DNA from 3 places in the Rhizobium sp. SG570 genome. Region 3 is predicted to be linked to each of the others. Evidence: predicted binding sites of a transcription regulator. Region 3 holds the regulator's gene; each other region holds the start of a gene.
What was found. Region 3 encodes LexA, which represses DNA repair genes until DNA is damaged. Its sites were predicted from a motif close to TGTTCNNNNTGTGTTCNG; they were not measured.

Region 1: a site for LexA is predicted at 3,402-3,419, ahead of FHT28_RS14475 (YifB family Mg chelatase-like AAA ATPase). Genes of this name have one in related genera too.
Region 2: a site for LexA is predicted at 1,521-1,538, ahead of FHT28_RS27810 (ATP-dependent helicase). Genes of this name have one in related genera too.

The regions. Positions count from the first base shown of each region.
Region 1 covers NZ_JAAZQI010000006.1:138,614-144,133, forward strand. The annotation lists gene FHT28_RS14465 (LysE family translocator) at 1-600, shown strand, start outside; gene cysK (cysteine synthase A) at 737-1,705, shown strand; gene FHT28_RS14475 (YifB family Mg chelatase-like AAA ATPase) at 1,778-3,310, opposite strand; gene gshB (glutathione synthase) at 3,497-4,444, opposite strand; gene FHT28_RS14485 (cupin domain-containing protein) at 4,538-5,038, opposite strand; gene FHT28_RS14490 (endonuclease/exonuclease/phosphatase family protein) at 5,135-5,520, opposite strand, start outside.
Region 2 covers NZ_JAAZQI010000017.1:83,754-89,273, forward strand. The annotation lists gene FHT28_RS27810 (ATP-dependent helicase) at 1-1,442, opposite strand, end outside; gene FHT28_RS27815 (SMP-30/gluconolactonase/LRE family protein) at 1,718-2,590, shown strand; gene secD (protein translocase subunit SecD) at 3,311-5,520, opposite strand, start outside.
Region 3 covers NZ_JAAZQI010000002.1:587,150-592,669, forward strand. The annotation lists gene FHT28_RS06690 (ComEC/Rec2 family competence protein) at 1-1,564, shown strand, start outside; gene lexA (transcriptional repressor LexA) at 1,545-2,267, opposite strand; gene FHT28_RS06700 (VOC family protein) at 2,692-3,579, shown strand; gene kdsA (3-deoxy-8-phosphooctulonate synthase) at 3,576-4,415, shown strand; gene eno (phosphopyruvate hydratase) at 4,565-5,520, shown strand, end outside.

The DNA of each region.
Region 1 (5,520 bases), on a different contig from region 3:
CTCGCCTATTGCGGCGCTCTCTTCATCGCCGCGGCAATTCCCGGCCCGGGCATTACGGCGATCGTGGCCCGCGCGCTCGGCTCCGGCTTCCGCGAGACCTTCTTCATGGGCCTTGGCCTCGTGCTCGGCGACACCATCTATCTGACGGCAGTCGTCCTTGGCCTTGCCTTCGTGGCGCAGACCTTTACCGAGGTCTTTCTCGTCATCAAGATCGCCGGCGCCCTCTATCTCGGCTATATCGCCTGGAAGCTCTGGACCGCCGGTCTGCTGTCGACCGATGTCGTGGCGAAGAAATCGAACGGTGCCGGCATGGCCTTTCTCTCGGGCTTGCTGGTGACGCTCGGCAACCCGAAGACCATGCTCTTCTATGTCGCGCTCGTGCCGACGCTCATCGACATCGGCAGTATCGGCCTGCGTGAATATGCCATGCTGCTGGCTGCAACCTTCATCGTTCTTCTGGTCGTCCTCGTGCCCTACATGCTGCTTGCCTCGCGGGCTCGAACCTTCCTGAAGAAGCCAAGAGCCCTGCAGATATTGAACAGGGTCGCCGCCAGCATTCTCGCCGGCACGGCCGCCTTTATCGCCGCCCGCGCGGCCTGAAAAAACCTTCTCTGAAGAGGCCTCTTGAGAGATTCTTTTCTCACGGGCGACAAGCCGGGAGAATGAGCGCACTCTGGTTTCCGCAGGCGTTTGATCCTATTGTCACTCCACAATTCAAATATAGGGAGAGCTACCCATGTCCGACACCCGCAAACCAGGCCGCGGCCGCGTCTACGCCTCGATCACCGAGACCATCGGCGATACGCCGATCGTCCGTCTCGACAAGCTGGCGAAGGAGAAGGGCGTCAAGGCCAACCTCCTGGCAAAGCTCGAATTCTTCAATCCGATCGCTTCCGTGAAGGACCGCATCGGCGTTGCCATGATCGAGAGCCTGGAAAGCCAGGGCAAGATCGCTCCCGGCAGGACCGTGCTGATCGAGCCGACGTCAGGCAATACCGGCATCGCGCTCGCCTTCGCCGCCGCCGCCAAGGGCTACAAGCTGATCCTCACCATGCCGGAGACCATGTCGATCGAACGCCGCAAGATGCTGGCGCTGCTCGGCGCCGAACTGGTGCTGACCGAAGGGCCGAAAGGCATGAAGGGCGCCATCGCCAAGGCGGAGGAACTGGCCGCAACGCTGCCGGACGCCATCATTCCGCAGCAGTTCGAAAACCCGGCCAATCCGGAAATCCATCGCAAGACGACGGCCGAGGAAATCTGGAACGACACAGAGGGCAAGGTGGATATCTTCGTGTCCGGCATCGGGACTGGCGGCACGATCACCGGCGTCGGCCAGGTGCTGAAGGCCCGCAATCCTGACGTCAAGGTCATCGCTGTCGAGCCGGCGGATTCACCGGTTCTTTCGGGCGGCAATCCCGGCCCACACAAGATCCAGGGCATCGGCGCCGGCTTCGCGCCGAAGATCCTCGACACCCATGTCTATGACGAGGTGGTCACCGTCACCAATGACGAGGCTTTCCAGCTGGCCCGGCTCGTGGCGAAGCTCGAAGGCGTGCCGGTCGGTATCTCCTCGGGTGCTGCGCTGACGGCAGCCATCAAGGTCGGCCAGCGCCCGGAAAACGAAGGCAAGACCATCGTCGTCATCATACCCTCCTTCGCCGAACGTTATCTCTCGACGGCGCTGTTCGAAGGTTTGGGCGGCTGACAAGACCTACCCCCTTACCAAGCATTCAGAGGGCGCCGCGGCGCCCTTTGTCATTTCTGGTCCTTGCGGGTTTCACGCAGCCGCGGTCAGCCGCTCGCCAGCAATGCGATAGGAGATGGCTTCGGCCAGATGAATGCGCCCGACGGTCGGCTTGTCGTCGAGATCGGCGAGCGTGCGCGCCACCTTGAGGATGCGGTGATAGCCGCGAGCCGAAAACTTCATCTTCTCCGCCGCATCCCGCAGCAATTGCAGGCCGGCGGCATCCGGCTCGGCGATGGTTTCGATCATCGCGGTCGAGCAGCGGGCATTGGTGACGATCCCCTTCATGCCGGCGCTCTCGAAACGCTCTCGCTGCCGCTCCCGGGCGCGAGCAACACGCAACGCAACATCGGCGCTCTTTTCCGCCGTCGTCGGCCGGATCAGATCGGCGGCGGAAACGGCGGGCACGTCGATGCGAATATCGATGCGATCAAGCAAGGGGCCGGAAATGCGTCCCTGATAATCGCTCACGCAGCGCGGCCCGCGGGCGCAGGTGTGGCCCGGTTCGCCGGCCATGCCGCATCGGCAAGGGTTCATCGCCGCGACGAGCTGGATGGCGGCGGGGTAGGAAACGCGATGGTTCGCGCGGGCGATGACGCATTCGCCGGTCTCCAGCGGCTGGCGCAACGCATCGAGCGCCTGCGGTGAGAACTCCGGCAGCTCATCGAGAAAGAGAATGCCGTGATGGGCGAGCGAGGCCTCACCGGGCCTGGCGCGCAGACCACCGCCGACGAGCGCTGCCATGGTGGCGGAATGATGCGGCGCGCGATAGGGCCGCCGGTCGGAGAGCTTGCCGCCCGAAAGCTGGCCTGCGACGGAATGGATCATCGACACTTCGAGCAGTTCCGCCGTCGACAATGGCGGCAATATCGACGGCAGGCGCGAGGCGAGCATCGACTTGCCGGAACCGGGCGGGCCAACGAAAAGCAGATTGTGACCGCCTGCTGCCGCCACTTCCAGCGCGCGCTTGGCGCTCTCCTGCCCCTTGATGTCGGCAAGATCGGGCAGATTGGCGGCGGCGGCGCGGATCGACGGCTCCGGGCGGGACAGGACCTGTGTGCCGCGGAAATGATTGGCGAGCGCGATCAGGCTGCGGGGCGCGAGAATATCGATCTCCTTGCCCGCCCAGGCGGCTTCCGGCCCGCTCTCGGCGGGGCAGATCAGCCCCTTGCCCACGGCATTGGCGGCGATCGCCGCCGGTAAGGCGCCCGCGACGGGAGCAATCGTGCCATCGAGGTTGAGCTCGCCGATGACGGCATAGGAGGATAGTGCATCGGCCGGGATTGCGCCGAGGGCTGCCATCAGGCCGAGAGCGATGGCAAGATCGAAGTGACTGCCTTCTTTCGGCAGGTCTGCCGGCGCAAGGTTGACCGTCACCTTCTTCGGCGGCAGCGCCAGGCCGGAGGCGTGGAGTGCGGCCTGGACCCGTTCGCGGCTTTCGGCCACCGCCTTGTCAGGCAGGCCGACGATGTGCATCAGCACCTTGCCCGGCGCGATCATCACTTGAACCTCGACGGGCACGCCCTCGATACCCTGAAACGCAACCGTACTGACGCGCGCCACCATGCCCTGCCCCCTGTCATCGGACTCGTTTGCCGCTACTTGCCCTGACCAGCAAACTATGGGTTGCAATCTGGCACAAGACAAGGAATGAAACAAGAACAATAAATGAACATAGACATCATAAATCGGCCGGCGACCAAGCGCCGGCTTCTCAGGTCATGGGCTGGAATGAGTGGACAGATCCGCCGATCAGGCCCGCTTGGATTCGATCGCGTCCCAGAGCAGGCTGGCGATATCGGCGCCGCCGAAACGCTTCACTTCGCGGATGCCTGTCGGCGAGGTGACGTTGATCTCGGTCATATAGTCGCCGATGACATCGATGCCGACGAGCAGGAAGCCGCGGGCCTTCAGCGCCGGACCGATGCGGGCGCAGATTTCCTGTTCGCGCGCCGTCAGCTCGGTGGCCTCGGCGCGACCGCCGACGTGCATGTTGGAGCGGCTGTCATGTTCGGCCGGCACGCGGTTGATCGCGCCGACAGGCTCGCCGTCGACGAGGATAATGCGCTTGTCGCCCTTGCGCACGTCAGGCAGGTATTGCTGGGCGATGAAGGGCTCGCGGAAGAGCTGGCCGAACATTTCAAGCAGAGATGACAAATTACGGTCGTCGCGCGTCGAGTGGAAAACGCCGGCGCCGCCATTGCCGTAAAGCGGCTTCAGGATGATGTCGCCCATCTCCTCGCGGAAGCGGCGGATTTCGCCGGCATCGCGGGTGATCAGCGTCTTCGGCATCAGATCGGCGAATTCGGTGACGAAAATCTTTTCCGGCGAGTTGCGCACCCAGGCGGGATCGTTGACGACGAGGGTCTTCGGATGGATGCGCTCCAAGAGATGCGTCGAGGTGATATAGGCCATGTCGAAGGGCGGATCCTGGCGAAGCAACACCACATCCATGGTTGAGAGATCGACACGTTCCGGCTCGCCAAGCTCGAAATGATCGCCCTTGACGTCACGCAGGATCATCGGCTCGACGGAGGCATAGACCTTGCCGTCGCGCATGCTCAGCTGTTCCGGCGTATAATGGAAAAGTTTGTAGCCGCGGTTCTGGGCCTCGAGGCTCATGGCGAAGGTCGAATCGCCCGCAATGTTGATGCCCCGGACATGGTCCATCTGGACCGCGACATTCCTAATCTTCGCCATAGTCAGCCCTCGCTCGAATTCGCGGACAGATGTAGGTCGGCCCGCCTTCAAACGCAACGGCTATTCAAGAGCTTCCGCAGAGGCTCGCCGCGCTCAGGCTGCAAGACCCTGGGTGCCGCCCTGCCTGACGAGATTGCGCAGGCGATAGGCCATGGTCAACGGCTTCGGGAACGGCTTGCGGCAGAAGGCCACCTTGCGCAGATAGCGATCGATGCGCCACGTCGCCCATGTGCCGCCGGCAAAATAGGCGACGTCTCCGGCATTGAGCGTGCGTTCGACGCCGTCCTCCGTGGTGATATGCACCTCGCCTTCGAGGATCATCACCGTTTCGTCCCAGCCGAAGTACCAGCGAAACTCGCCCGCCGTGCAATCCCACAGCGCCGTCAGCGCGGCATCGTCCTGCCCGCGCGAATGCTCGGCAATGCGGGCGACCGGCGCGCCGGCCACAATCCAGGACGGTTCGATCGGCGCCGGTTTCATTTCCATCTCACCGGCAGAACCGGCCACGAAGTTCTTCGATTGTGGCAATGCCACCACCGGAGCGGCACGAACCGCGAATGCGGCCATGCTCGCCAACATCAATTTCAAGACCATGCAATCCCCCAATTCCATGCGCGTCACGACCTTCATGGCATGGAAGAGGTAACGGCGCGGTTCAGGAAAAACCTCGCATTTTAACGGTTGCAACGATCAGGCAGCAAAACCCTCGATGGTGCAGACGATCATGTCATGATCGGAAAGCGGCTTGCCGTCCTCGTTCAGCGAGGAAACGAGATGGCTTTCGCTGATCTTCAGGCCCCGGCTCAGGAACCAGTCGAGCTTCATGGCGCGATCGGGAAAGCGGGTGATAAGGCTTGGGCGCGTGCTTGTCTGATCGAGCGGGCCGCCATGGCATTCGAAGCCGCGGCTCTCAGCCATGGCGAAGAGAGTATCGGTCGAGAAGTCGCCGCCGGTATGATTGCCGGTGTTGAGATCGCCGCCGATCAGGATCGGAAGGCCGGGCGCAAAGGCCTCGACGGCGTCGATCAGCGCCGCCGTCTGCCGCTCGCGATAGGCAGCAGTTGCCACACTTTCGA
Region 2 (5,520 bases), on a different contig from region 3:
ATCGTCTCGACAAAGACGGTCCAGTCATCGCCCGTGCGCGGCGGCGTCGGAAGCTCGGCGAGGGCGGCGATCGGATTGGCATGTTCGCCGATCTGGTCGAGCACGCGCTGCGCCGTGGAGGGGCCGACGCCGGGCAGAAGCTGCATCAGCCTGAAGCCCGCCACCCGGTCACGCGGGTTCTGGGCGAAACGCAGCGCGGCCAGCATGTCCTTGACATGGGCGCTATCGAGAAACTTCAGCCCGCCGAATTTGACGAAGGGGATATTGCGGCGGGTAAGCTCCACTTCCAGCGGCCCGCTATGACTTGAGGTGCGGAACAGCACCGCCTGCTGTTTGAGCCTGGTGCCGCCCTCGCGATTTTCCAGCACTTCATCGGCGACATAACGCGCCTGATCGCTTTCGTCGCGCACCGTCACCAGTCGCGGTCGCTCGACGCTTTGCCGTTCCGTGCGCAGATTCTTGGTGAAGCGCTCGGAAGCAAGATCGATGACAGCATTGGCGGCGGCGAGGATTGGCTGCGTCGAGCGGTAATTGCGGTCGAGCGTCACGATATCGGCAGCGGGCGTGAAGGCTTTCGGGAAGTCGAGGATGTTGCGCACCGTCGCCGCGCGGAAGGAGTAGATCGATTGCGCATCGTCACCGACAACGGTCAGGCCGCGGCCATCCGGTTTCAGCGCCAGCAGGATCGACGATTGCAGCCGGTTGGTATCCTGGTATTCGTCGACGAGCACATGGTCGAAACGACCGCCGATATCCTCGGCGATCAGCGGCTCTTGAAGCATATGCGCCCAGTAGAGCAGCAGATCGTCGTAATCGAGCACATTCTGCGCCTGTTTCGCCTCGACATAGGCGGCGAAGAGATCGCGCAATTGTTGTTCCCAGGTCGCGCACCATGGGAAGAAGTCGCGCAGCATCTCTGCGAGCGGCGCTTCCGAATTGACGGAGCGTGAATAGATGGCAAGGCATGTCGCCTTGGTCGGAAAGCGGCTTTCGAGCTTGGAAAAGCCGAGGTCGTGGCGCGCGAGGTTCATGAGGTCGGCGCTGTCTTCCCGGTCGTGGATCGTGAAGGCCGGATCGAGCCCGATCTGCTCGGCATAATCTCGCAGAAGACGTGCGCCGATGCCGTGAAACGTGCCGCTCCAGGCGAGCGCATCGGCTGTAATACCCGCATTGGCACCGATCACCTCGCGGCAGATTCGCTCGACACGGCGGCCCATTTCGGCGGCGGCACGGCGCGAGAAGGTCATCAGCAGGATCCGGCGTGGGTCCGCGCCCTTGACGATCAGATGCGCAACACGATGAGCAAGCGTATTGGTCTTGCCGGATCCGGCCCCGGCGATGACAAGCAGTGGCCCTGCGACGTGGCCGTCGCCGGCCGTTGTACCGTGCTCCACCGCCAGTCGCTGCTCCGGGTTCAGCTTTTCCAGATAGGCCGCGCTCATGAACTCTCCTGAATGCCTCGGATGAAGGGCGCGCCAGGCGCAAATCGGCGACGAATCGAATCGGCGAAATGATCCGGACGTTCTATGGATGTTCCGAATTGCCTAAACCTGTCAAGATTTGTGGGATTCGCTGGGGATGTGATCTTTTGCGCAAGAATCCTACCCGGATTTGGTCAGGCATGGCTCGAAAAGGACTATCCTCATGCTTATGTATCATTATGGCGCGCATCTTGAGTTTTGGGTTTCAGCAGTGCGTTGAGTGAAGGTTTCAGAATATGAACGAAACGATCGCCACTGGGCTGCATCTGCCGGGCGGACTGGTGGCTTTGCCGGATGGGCGCATCGCGCTCGTTGAGATGGATCATACCCGCCGCGGTCTGAAGCTTTTCGACACTAGCGGTGCGCATCGAGAAGTTTGTCGGATCGGTGGTCGTCCGACCGGGATTGCGATCGACGGCGATGGCTGCTTCTGGATAACCGACGGCCCAGAGCATTCCCTCGTCAGGCTCTCGCCGCAGGGCCGGGTGCTGCAGGTGATCGAAGGTGGCGCTGACGGCTCGTTTCTCCATCCGAACGATCTCGCTTTCGGGCCTGACGGCTTGCTTTACATGACCGATTCGGGCATCCGCACCGCCGATCTGCTCGAAGGCGGCCATATTCATCCGGATTTCTTCAAGGCGGCCTACAATGGCTGCGTCTATCAGATCGATCCCGCCGAAGGCCGCGTCATCAGGGTCTTGGCCGCGGGCTTGCTCCTTGCCAATGGCATCGCCTTCAGCGCCGACGGGCTGCTCTATTACAGCGAGACCCTGACCGGAAAAATTCATCGGCAGATCGTCGGCGGGCGGCAGGAGATGTTCGCGCAGTCGATGACATCGCCCACCGTCAACGCGTTGCGCGGGCCGGCCGGCATCGCTTTCGATCGCAGCGGCGTGCTCTATTGCGCCATGTACGGATTGGGCGAAATTTCGCTTGTCGATACCGAGGGCAGGATGGCGGGCCATATCCGCACGAACGGCGCGCGGCCCGGCAAGATTGCCTTTACTGTCGACGGCAAGCATTTGCTCGTCAGCGAGCAGGACAATGGTGCTGTGGAAAAGATAACGGCGCCGCGACCCGGGCTGCCATTGCATATGCCGTCCATCTAGAGACTCGATCTCCCGCCATATCCGTAGTCATGAAGCGATGAAAGGAAAGTTGCCGGGGTCTGGTTGGGAGAACCACGTGCTTATCACACATCACACAAATTTCCTCGCGTGATCCGTCTCCGCAATCCTGCTTGGCGCAGTTCTTGTCGCTTCTCCTGCTCTCGCCAACAATGGCAATGGCAATGGCGCTGGCAACGGCAATGGCAATGGCAGTGGCAGTAGCCATGCAAATAGCAAAAACGCCGACAATTCCGCTCAGGACGCATCGGCGAGCGATGCTTCGACGTCAAAAGCCAAATCGGCGAGTAGCCTTGGTGCTTTGAACGGCTTCATGCACGCCTCGCCCAAAGCTTTGGCACATGCCTCCGCCAAATCGGAAATCGGCAGGGTTGCTGTCGTCTATGGTGGCCTCCTGCAGAATTACCTGTCACCGCAGCAGGGTACCACGCCCCATCGGCCCGCCGGAGCCGGCGAGAGCGCTTCCATATCCACTGTCGATATGATTGCTGAAGCGGCTCTTGTGTCCGCGAAATCATGTCCGTGATCGACCGGACTTCTCCGGAAAAGACTTAGAGCGGCTAGGCGTTTCACTGAATCGCTTAACCGCTCTATGTTTTTGCTTTGCGCAATTCCGGACGGAAAGAACGCCCCGGTGTCCAGTGTGGACGCCAGTGGACATGCCCGGAGGCCGGGCATGTCCTGTTCCAATCGCGCTGCCGCTTATTCCGCGGCGGGGACCTGCTTATTATCCTTGCCGGACTTGCCGTCCGCCGGCTTCTCGTCGTTGGCAACTGTCTTGGCGTGACGGCGGCGCCAGTCGCCGAGGAAGAGCAGGATGGGTGCTGCGATGAAGATCGACGAGGCGCCAGCGACAAGTATGCCGAACACCATCGGGATCGCGAAGCTGGAGACGGCGCTGCCGCCCCAGATCGCCATCGGCACCAGCGCCAGGAAGGCGGTGGCGTTGGTATAGAGGCTTCGCGCCAGGGTCTCGTTGATCGACTTGTCGATGATCTCGCGCAGCGGCATCGACTTGTAGAGCCGCATGTTTTCACGCATACGGTCATAGACCACGACCTTGTCGTTCACCGAATATCCTACAAGCGTCAGGATCGCGGCGATGGCCGTGAGGTTGAAATCGAGGCCGGTGATCGCGAAGAAGCCGATCGCCTTGGTGACGTCGAGCACCAGCGTGACGATGGCGCCGACCGCGAACGGCCATTCGAACCGCACCCAGATGTAGACGAGCATCGCCAGGCTGGCGATCACGACCGACAGGATGCCGGCCCAGGCAAGCTCGCCCGAGACCTTCGGACCGATGACATCGGTGCCTTCAATGGTCGCGGCTGGGTCGATCTTGGTGATTTCCGCCTTGAGCTTGGTCACCGCTGCTGTCTGTGCCTCTTCGCCGCCGTCCTGGCGCTGGGCGCGGACAAGGATGCTGTTGTTGTCGCCGAAAGACTGCAGTGAGATTTCGCCGAGGCCGAGTGTGTTCAGCCCCTGGCGGAACGTCGACAAGTCGGCCGCGTCCTTGGTCTTGACCGACATCTGGATGCCGCCGCGGAAATCGACGCCGTAGTTGAGGCCTGGATGGATGAATAGCACCACCGAGGCGATCGACAGGATCGCCGAGACGGTGACGCCAAAGAAGCGGGCCTTCATGAAGTGAATGTGCCTGTCATAGGGGCTGAAGGGGATCAGCGGCCTGATGTTGAGCACCTTCAGCTTGCGGCGACGGGTGATGGCGATCATCACGACGCGCACGAAGGCGACGGAGGTGAACATCGAGATAATGAGGCCGAGCCCCATGGTCACGGCAAAGCCGCGAACCGGGCCGGAGCCAAAGTAGAACAGGATGGCGGCCGCGATCAGGGCCGTCATATTGCCGTCGATAATCGTCGAATAAGCCTTCTTGAAGCCGTTATCGATAGCGGCGAAGGCGCCGCGGCCCTTGCGGGTTTCTTCGCGGATACGCTCGTTGATGAGAACGTTGGCATCAACCGCAAGGCCGATACCGAGGACGATGCCGGCGATGCCGGGCAGCGTCAGCGTGGCGCCGACCAGCGTCAGGGCCGAGAAGGTCAGGATCGTGTGAACGAGCAGTGCAAAATTCGCGAGAATGCCCCAGGCGCCATAAAGCACGAAGATGAAGGCGGCAACCAGGACGAAGCCTACCAGGCCGCTATAGATGCCCTTCTGGATCGCATCGGCGCCGAGGTCAGCGCCGACGGTGCGTTCTTCGATGACGGTCAATTTGGCCGGGAGCGCGCCGGCGCGCAGCAGGGCTGCGAGCGTGGTAGCGCTGTCGGCGGTGAAGTTGCCGGAGATCTGGCCCGAACCTCCGGTGATCGGCTCACGAATATTCGGGGCACTCAGCACCTTGTTGTCAAGGACGATGGCGAAAGGCTTGCCGACATTTTCGCGGGTGATTTCGGCAAAGCGGTTGGCACCGGCGCTGTCGAAACGGAAGGTGACGAGCGGCTCATGCGTGTTCGGATCGAAGCTCACGCGGGCGTCCGTCAGGCGGTCGCCGGACAGTTCGATACGGTCGAGGACCGGATAGCTGTTGCCCTGCTCATCCTTGAGGATCGTGACGCCGGGACCGGGATTGTTCGGATCGGCATTGTCGGCAAGCAGGTGGAAGGACATCTTCGCGGTCGAGCCGAGCAGCTCGCGCAGGCGCGACGGGTCCTGTGCGCCCGGAAGCTGCACGAGAACGCGGTTCGGGCCGACGCGCTGGATGGTCGGTTCGGCAACGCCCACCTGGTCGACGCGCTTGCGGATGACTTCAAGGCTCTGCTGGACGGCGGAATCGACATTGCTGGCGATACCGGCCTGCGAGAAGGACATAGTGATCGTGCCGCCGTTCGGGGCGATCGTCAGGTCGGACTGGCCGGCGGAGAGGCCCGAGGTGACCGTGTTGGCAAGCG
Region 3 (5,520 bases):
GCTTGTCACCGATGAGAGACGCGCGCTTTCGGACGAAACGACCGAAGCGCTGCGAATGGCCGGGCTCACGCATATCATTGCCATTTCCGGCCTCAACATGGCGCTTTCGGCCGGCATCTTCTATATCGGCCTGCGCTATCTGTTCAGCCTGTTTCCCGGCATGGCGCAGGCGTGGCCGACCAAGAAGATAGCCGCCTTCGGCGCGCTGGTAACCCTGACGGCTTACTATCTCATTTCCGGCTTTGGCGTGTCGGCCGAACGCGCCTTCATCATGATGGCGATCATGCTGGTTGCCGTGCTCTTCGACCGGCCGTCGATCAGTCTGCGCAACGTCGCGCTCTCGGCAATCGTCATTCTCAGCCTGTCGCCGTCGCAGGTGCTCGGACCGAGCTTTCAGATGTCCTACGCCGCGACGCTGGCGCTGGTATCCGGCTACACGCTTTGGAAACGGCGCCAGCATCGGGAAAATATTCTTTCGCGCTCCAGGCTCCTGAGCCCGCTGCTGTTCGTTACGCGCTTCTTCGGCGGCATATTGTCGACCTCCTTCATTGGCGGCGCGTCGACGGCGATCTTCTCGATCGAGCATTTTCACCGGTTGGCGACATACGGCCTTGCAGCCAATCTCGCTGCGATGCCGATCGTCTCCGTCGTCGTCATGCCGTTTGGCATGGCGGCCATGTTGCTTATGCCATTTGGTCTCGACGGGCCCTTTTGGCAAATCACCGGCGAGGGACTGGAGTTGGTCATCGCTATCGCCAAAACGGTGGCGGGATGGGGCGGCGATATTACCTTCGGCCGCCAGCCCGCCTGGCTTATGCCGACATTCATCGCAGGCTTTCTGCTCATGACGATGTTGCGAACGAGCGTGCGCCATGTTGGCCTGCTGTTGCTGCTTTCTTCCCTCGGCGTGGCAGCATTCGGCTCTGGCGTGCCCAAACCGGATCTCATGATTTCCGAGGATGGTGTTCTGGTTGCCTTGCGACAGGACGACATACTGGCAACAAATCGCGAAAGACCGCAGGCTTTCATTTTCGAACAGTGGCAGAGAGCGCTGGTTGCGAGCGAGCATCAACCTCCGACTATCCTTCCTGTTGACAGCCGCCTTCCCCAGATAAGCAAGACGGATCATCGCCGGCGATTGAGCGTCGAAGAGCAGGGCGCAGTTCGCAAGGCAATGGATGAAGCACTCGACCAGGCCATGCAGGGCAGTTTTGCTTGCCAAAAGGGCGCATGGTGCGTCGCGATGCTTGAAAATGGCGCGATGCTGGTCACCATCGAGGACGCAGCTTACCTGTCGCCGGCCTGCGATACGGCCAATATCGTCGTCACTCCCGTACGACTGCGCCTGGATCGCTGCCGCTCCGGCGCCATGCTTTTCACAGGCGCCACATTGCGGCAGACAGGGTCCATTGAGATGGACCTCAGCACCGACAAGCCAAATGTGGTAACTGCGTTCGAAAATCCACAGCGCCCATGGGCTCGGCACAGAACATACAATTGGCGCACAGGCACATTCGGCGCGCCGATCGTCCGAGCATCACCGGTCAGTGATAACGGCGAATGAGGCCAACGAGCTTGCCTTGCACCTTGACGCGATCCGGCCCGAAGATGCGGGTTTCATAAGCGGGATTGGCTGCCTCGAGCGCGATGGAGGCCCCCTTGCGGCGGAAGCGCTTCAACGTCGCTTCCTCGTCGTCGACGAGCGCGACGACGATATCGCCCGGATTGGCAGTCGTTGCATTGCGAATGATGACCGTATCGCCGTCAAAAATGCCGGCATCGATCATCGAATCGCCTCTTACTTCCAGCGCATAGTGCTCGCCCGAGCCGAGCATGTCGGCAGGGACGGTTATGTCGTGGGTATTATTCTGGATGGCCGAGATCGGAACGCCAGCGGCGATGCGGCCCATGACCGGTACCGAAACAGAACTGTTCTGGTCGTCGTTCGCAACTTTTGGCGGAGCAGGCGGCGCAACTGGCTGAGGTTTGCCGAGGCTGCCTTCGATGACGCTCGGCGAAAAGCCGCGGCGCGGCTGCAGGCTTGGATTATAGGCATCCGGCAGCTTGATGACCTCAAGCGCTCTGGCCCTGTTCGGTAGCCGGCGGATGAACCCTCGTTCCTCCAAAGCCGTGATCAGACGGTGAATACCGGATTTGGATGCAAGATCCAGCGCGTCCTTCATCTCGTCGAAAGATGGTGGCACGCCGGACTCCTTCATCCGTTCGTGAATGAAGAGAAGCAGTTCCTGCTGCTTGCGCGTCAACATCGTCTTGGAACCCCAGAATCGAGAAAAGCGTGAAACAAATCCAGAACGGACACTATATGTTCCATATGTGTTCCGCAAGTACTTAAATTTCGGTAAAGCTTTGCACGGACAGTTAAATATTCGACATCACTGGGTGGACCCGATAAAAGTCTCATATGGTTATATCCGCGCTAACATATCGGAAAACATAAGGAAATGCTGTTTAGCCCTTCATTGGGCGCATGCAGCCTACCTTGAGTAGCTGACGCATGGATGAAAGCCATTTTCACGACATGCGATTCCGGTACCGATCAAAGAATCAGCCGCATGATCTAGCGTCTTCGACAGGACATGCGGTCGTCTTGCGCCTCTATCGTCTTGCTTTCATCTTGAATTGGAGGATGGATGGGCGCAAACCTGCGGGCGCAGGAAAATAGGAGACATCATGACTTTGTCGCCGCATCCGCTGGATCATCTCGTATTGCCGACCGTCAATCTCGCTTTGGCGCGCGAGCGGCTCGGCAAGCTCGGTTTCACCGTCGCGCCCGACGCCCGGCATCCGTTCGGCACCGAGAATGCCTGTGTCTTCTTTGCGGACAAGACCTATCTTGAACCGCTGGCAGTGGCATCCCCTGAGCAATGTGAGGAGAGCGTCGGCGCGGGGAATGTCTTCGTTGCGCGCGATCAGGCCTATCGCTTCCGGCTCGGTGAAGACGGCTTTTCAGCCGTGGTGTTCGGCTCGGAGGATGCTGTCGCCGATGACGAGCGCTTTCGGGTAAGCGCCATCTCGGCGGGACGCATGCTGGATTTCTCGCGTCCCATGAAAATGCCGGATGGAACCGAGACCGTCGCCGGTTTTCGTCTCGCTTTCGCCGCCGATCTGCGTGCGCCGGATTTTCTGGCCTTCTGCTGCCAGCGCATCAATCCGCTGCCCGCCGATCGCAGCGTGCTGGAGCGCCATGAAAACGGCGTCACCGGCATTGCGCGGGTGGCGATATCGACACCCACCCCGGCCGCGTTCCGCACTTTCTTCGAAGCGATCGTCGGTGAACCCTGGATATCGGAACATTCTTTCGGTCTGACGATCAGGGCGGCCAATGCCGATATCGAGCTCCTGACGCCGGCAGGCATGGAAGCGTTTTACGATTTGCCTGTTCACTCGGACGATCCCGGCTTGCAGGCGCGCGCAATCCTTTTCAAAACACGCGATCTTTCCGTGACATCGTCGCATTTCGCTGCTAACGGCGTCACCTACACGCGTAAGAACAATCGTATATTGACAAGGCTGGCCCCCGGACCGGGCGCCCTGTTCGCCTTCGAGGAGATAGCATGAGCACGAATTCTGAAGTGATCGTCGGCGAGGGAGCCTCCAAGGTTCTGTTTTCCAACACCGCCAAGCTGTCGCTTATTGCTGGTCCGTGTCAGATGGAAAGCCGCGAGCATGCTTTTATGGTTGCTGGCGTCCTGAAGGAACTCTGCGGCAAGCTTGGCATCGGCCTTGTCTACAAATCCTCCTATGACAAGGCGAACCGGACTTCGCTCTCCGGCAAGCGCGGCATCGGCCTTGAAAAATCCATGGAAGTCTTTGCCGATCTGAAAAAGGAATACGGTTTTCCGGTCTTGACCGACATTCACACGGAAGAGCAGTGTGCTGTCGTCGCCAAGACGGTCGATATCCTGCAGATCCCGGCCTTCCTGTCGCGCCAGACAGACCTGCTGGTTGCCGCCGCCAAGACCGGCCGCGTCGTCAACGTCAAGAAGGGACAGTTTCTGGCTCCCTGGGACATGAAGAACGTGCTTGCCAAGCTGAACGACAGCGGTAACCCGAACATTCTTCTGTGCGAGCGCGGCGCCTCCTTCGGCTACAATACGCTGGTCTCCGACATGCGCTCGCTGCCGATCATGGCGGCGATGGGCGCGCCGGTGATTTTCGATGCGACCCATTCCGTGCAGCAGCCCGGCGGGCAGGGCGGTTCGACGGGCGGCGATCGCCGATTCGTCGAGACGCTGGCGCGCGCCGCCGTCGCCGTTGGCGTCGCCGGCGTTTTCGTCGAGACGCATGAAGATCCGGACAATGCGCCGTCGGACGGCCCGAACATGGTCTATCTGAAGGATATGCCGCGGCTTCTTGAGAAGCTGCTTGCCTTCGACGCCATCGCCAAGGCTTGAGAAATATCAGGCATTCAACAGGCTGACATGTATTTGCGTTACGGGGCCTGAAGGAGTGCGAAATCGGGGTGCGGAGCGGCATTGTAATTTCCGCGTCTTCGATTAAGACCATTTCAATCGATTTATAAACCAGCGAGCAGGAAGCTATCATGACCGCAATCACCGACATTATCGCCCGCGAGATTCTCGACAGCCGTGGCAATCCGACTGTCGAAGTCGATGTCTACCTCGAAGATGGCAGCATGGGCCGCGCGGCGGTTCCGTCGGGTGCGTCGACTGGCGCGCATGAAGCCGTCGAGCTTCGCGACGGCGGCAAGCGCTATCATGGCAAGGGCGTGGAGAAGGCTGTCGAAGCCGTCAATACCGAGATATTCGACGCGATCGGCGGCATGGACGCTGAAAATCAGATCCAGATCGACGACATCATGATCGAGCTTGACGGCACGCCGAACAAGTCCCGCATCGGCGCCAATGCCATCCTCGGCGTATCGCTCGCCGCCGCCAAGGCCGCTGCCCAGAGTGCAAACCTGCCGCTCTATCGCTATGTCGGCGGCGCTCACGCTCGCCTGCTCCCGGTTCCGATGATGAACATCATCAACGGCGGCGCCCATGCCGACAATCCGATCGATTTCCAGGAATTCATGATCCTGCCGCTCGGCGCAGACACTTTCCGCGATGCCGTGCGCATGGGCTCGGAAGTATTCCACGTCCTCAAGAAGGAACTGGCTTCCCAGGGCCACAACACGAACGTCGGTGACGAAGGTGGCTTTGCGCCTGGCCTCTCCAGCGCCCCTGCCGCTCTCGACTTCATCATGAAGTCGATCGAAAAAGCCGGCTACAAGCCGGGCGAAGAAATCGCTCTTGGCCTTGATTGCGCTTCGACCGAGTTCTTCAAGGACGGCAAGTACGTGCTCGAAGGCGAAGGCCGCACGCTGGAATCCGGCGCCATGGCCGAATATCTCGCTGAACTCGCCGCCAACTACCCGATCGTTTCGATCGAAGACGGCATGGCCGAGGACGACTGGGAAGGCTGGAAGACGCTCACCGACCTGATCGGCAAGAAGACGCAGCTCGTCGGCGACGACCTGTTCGTCACCAACTCCGC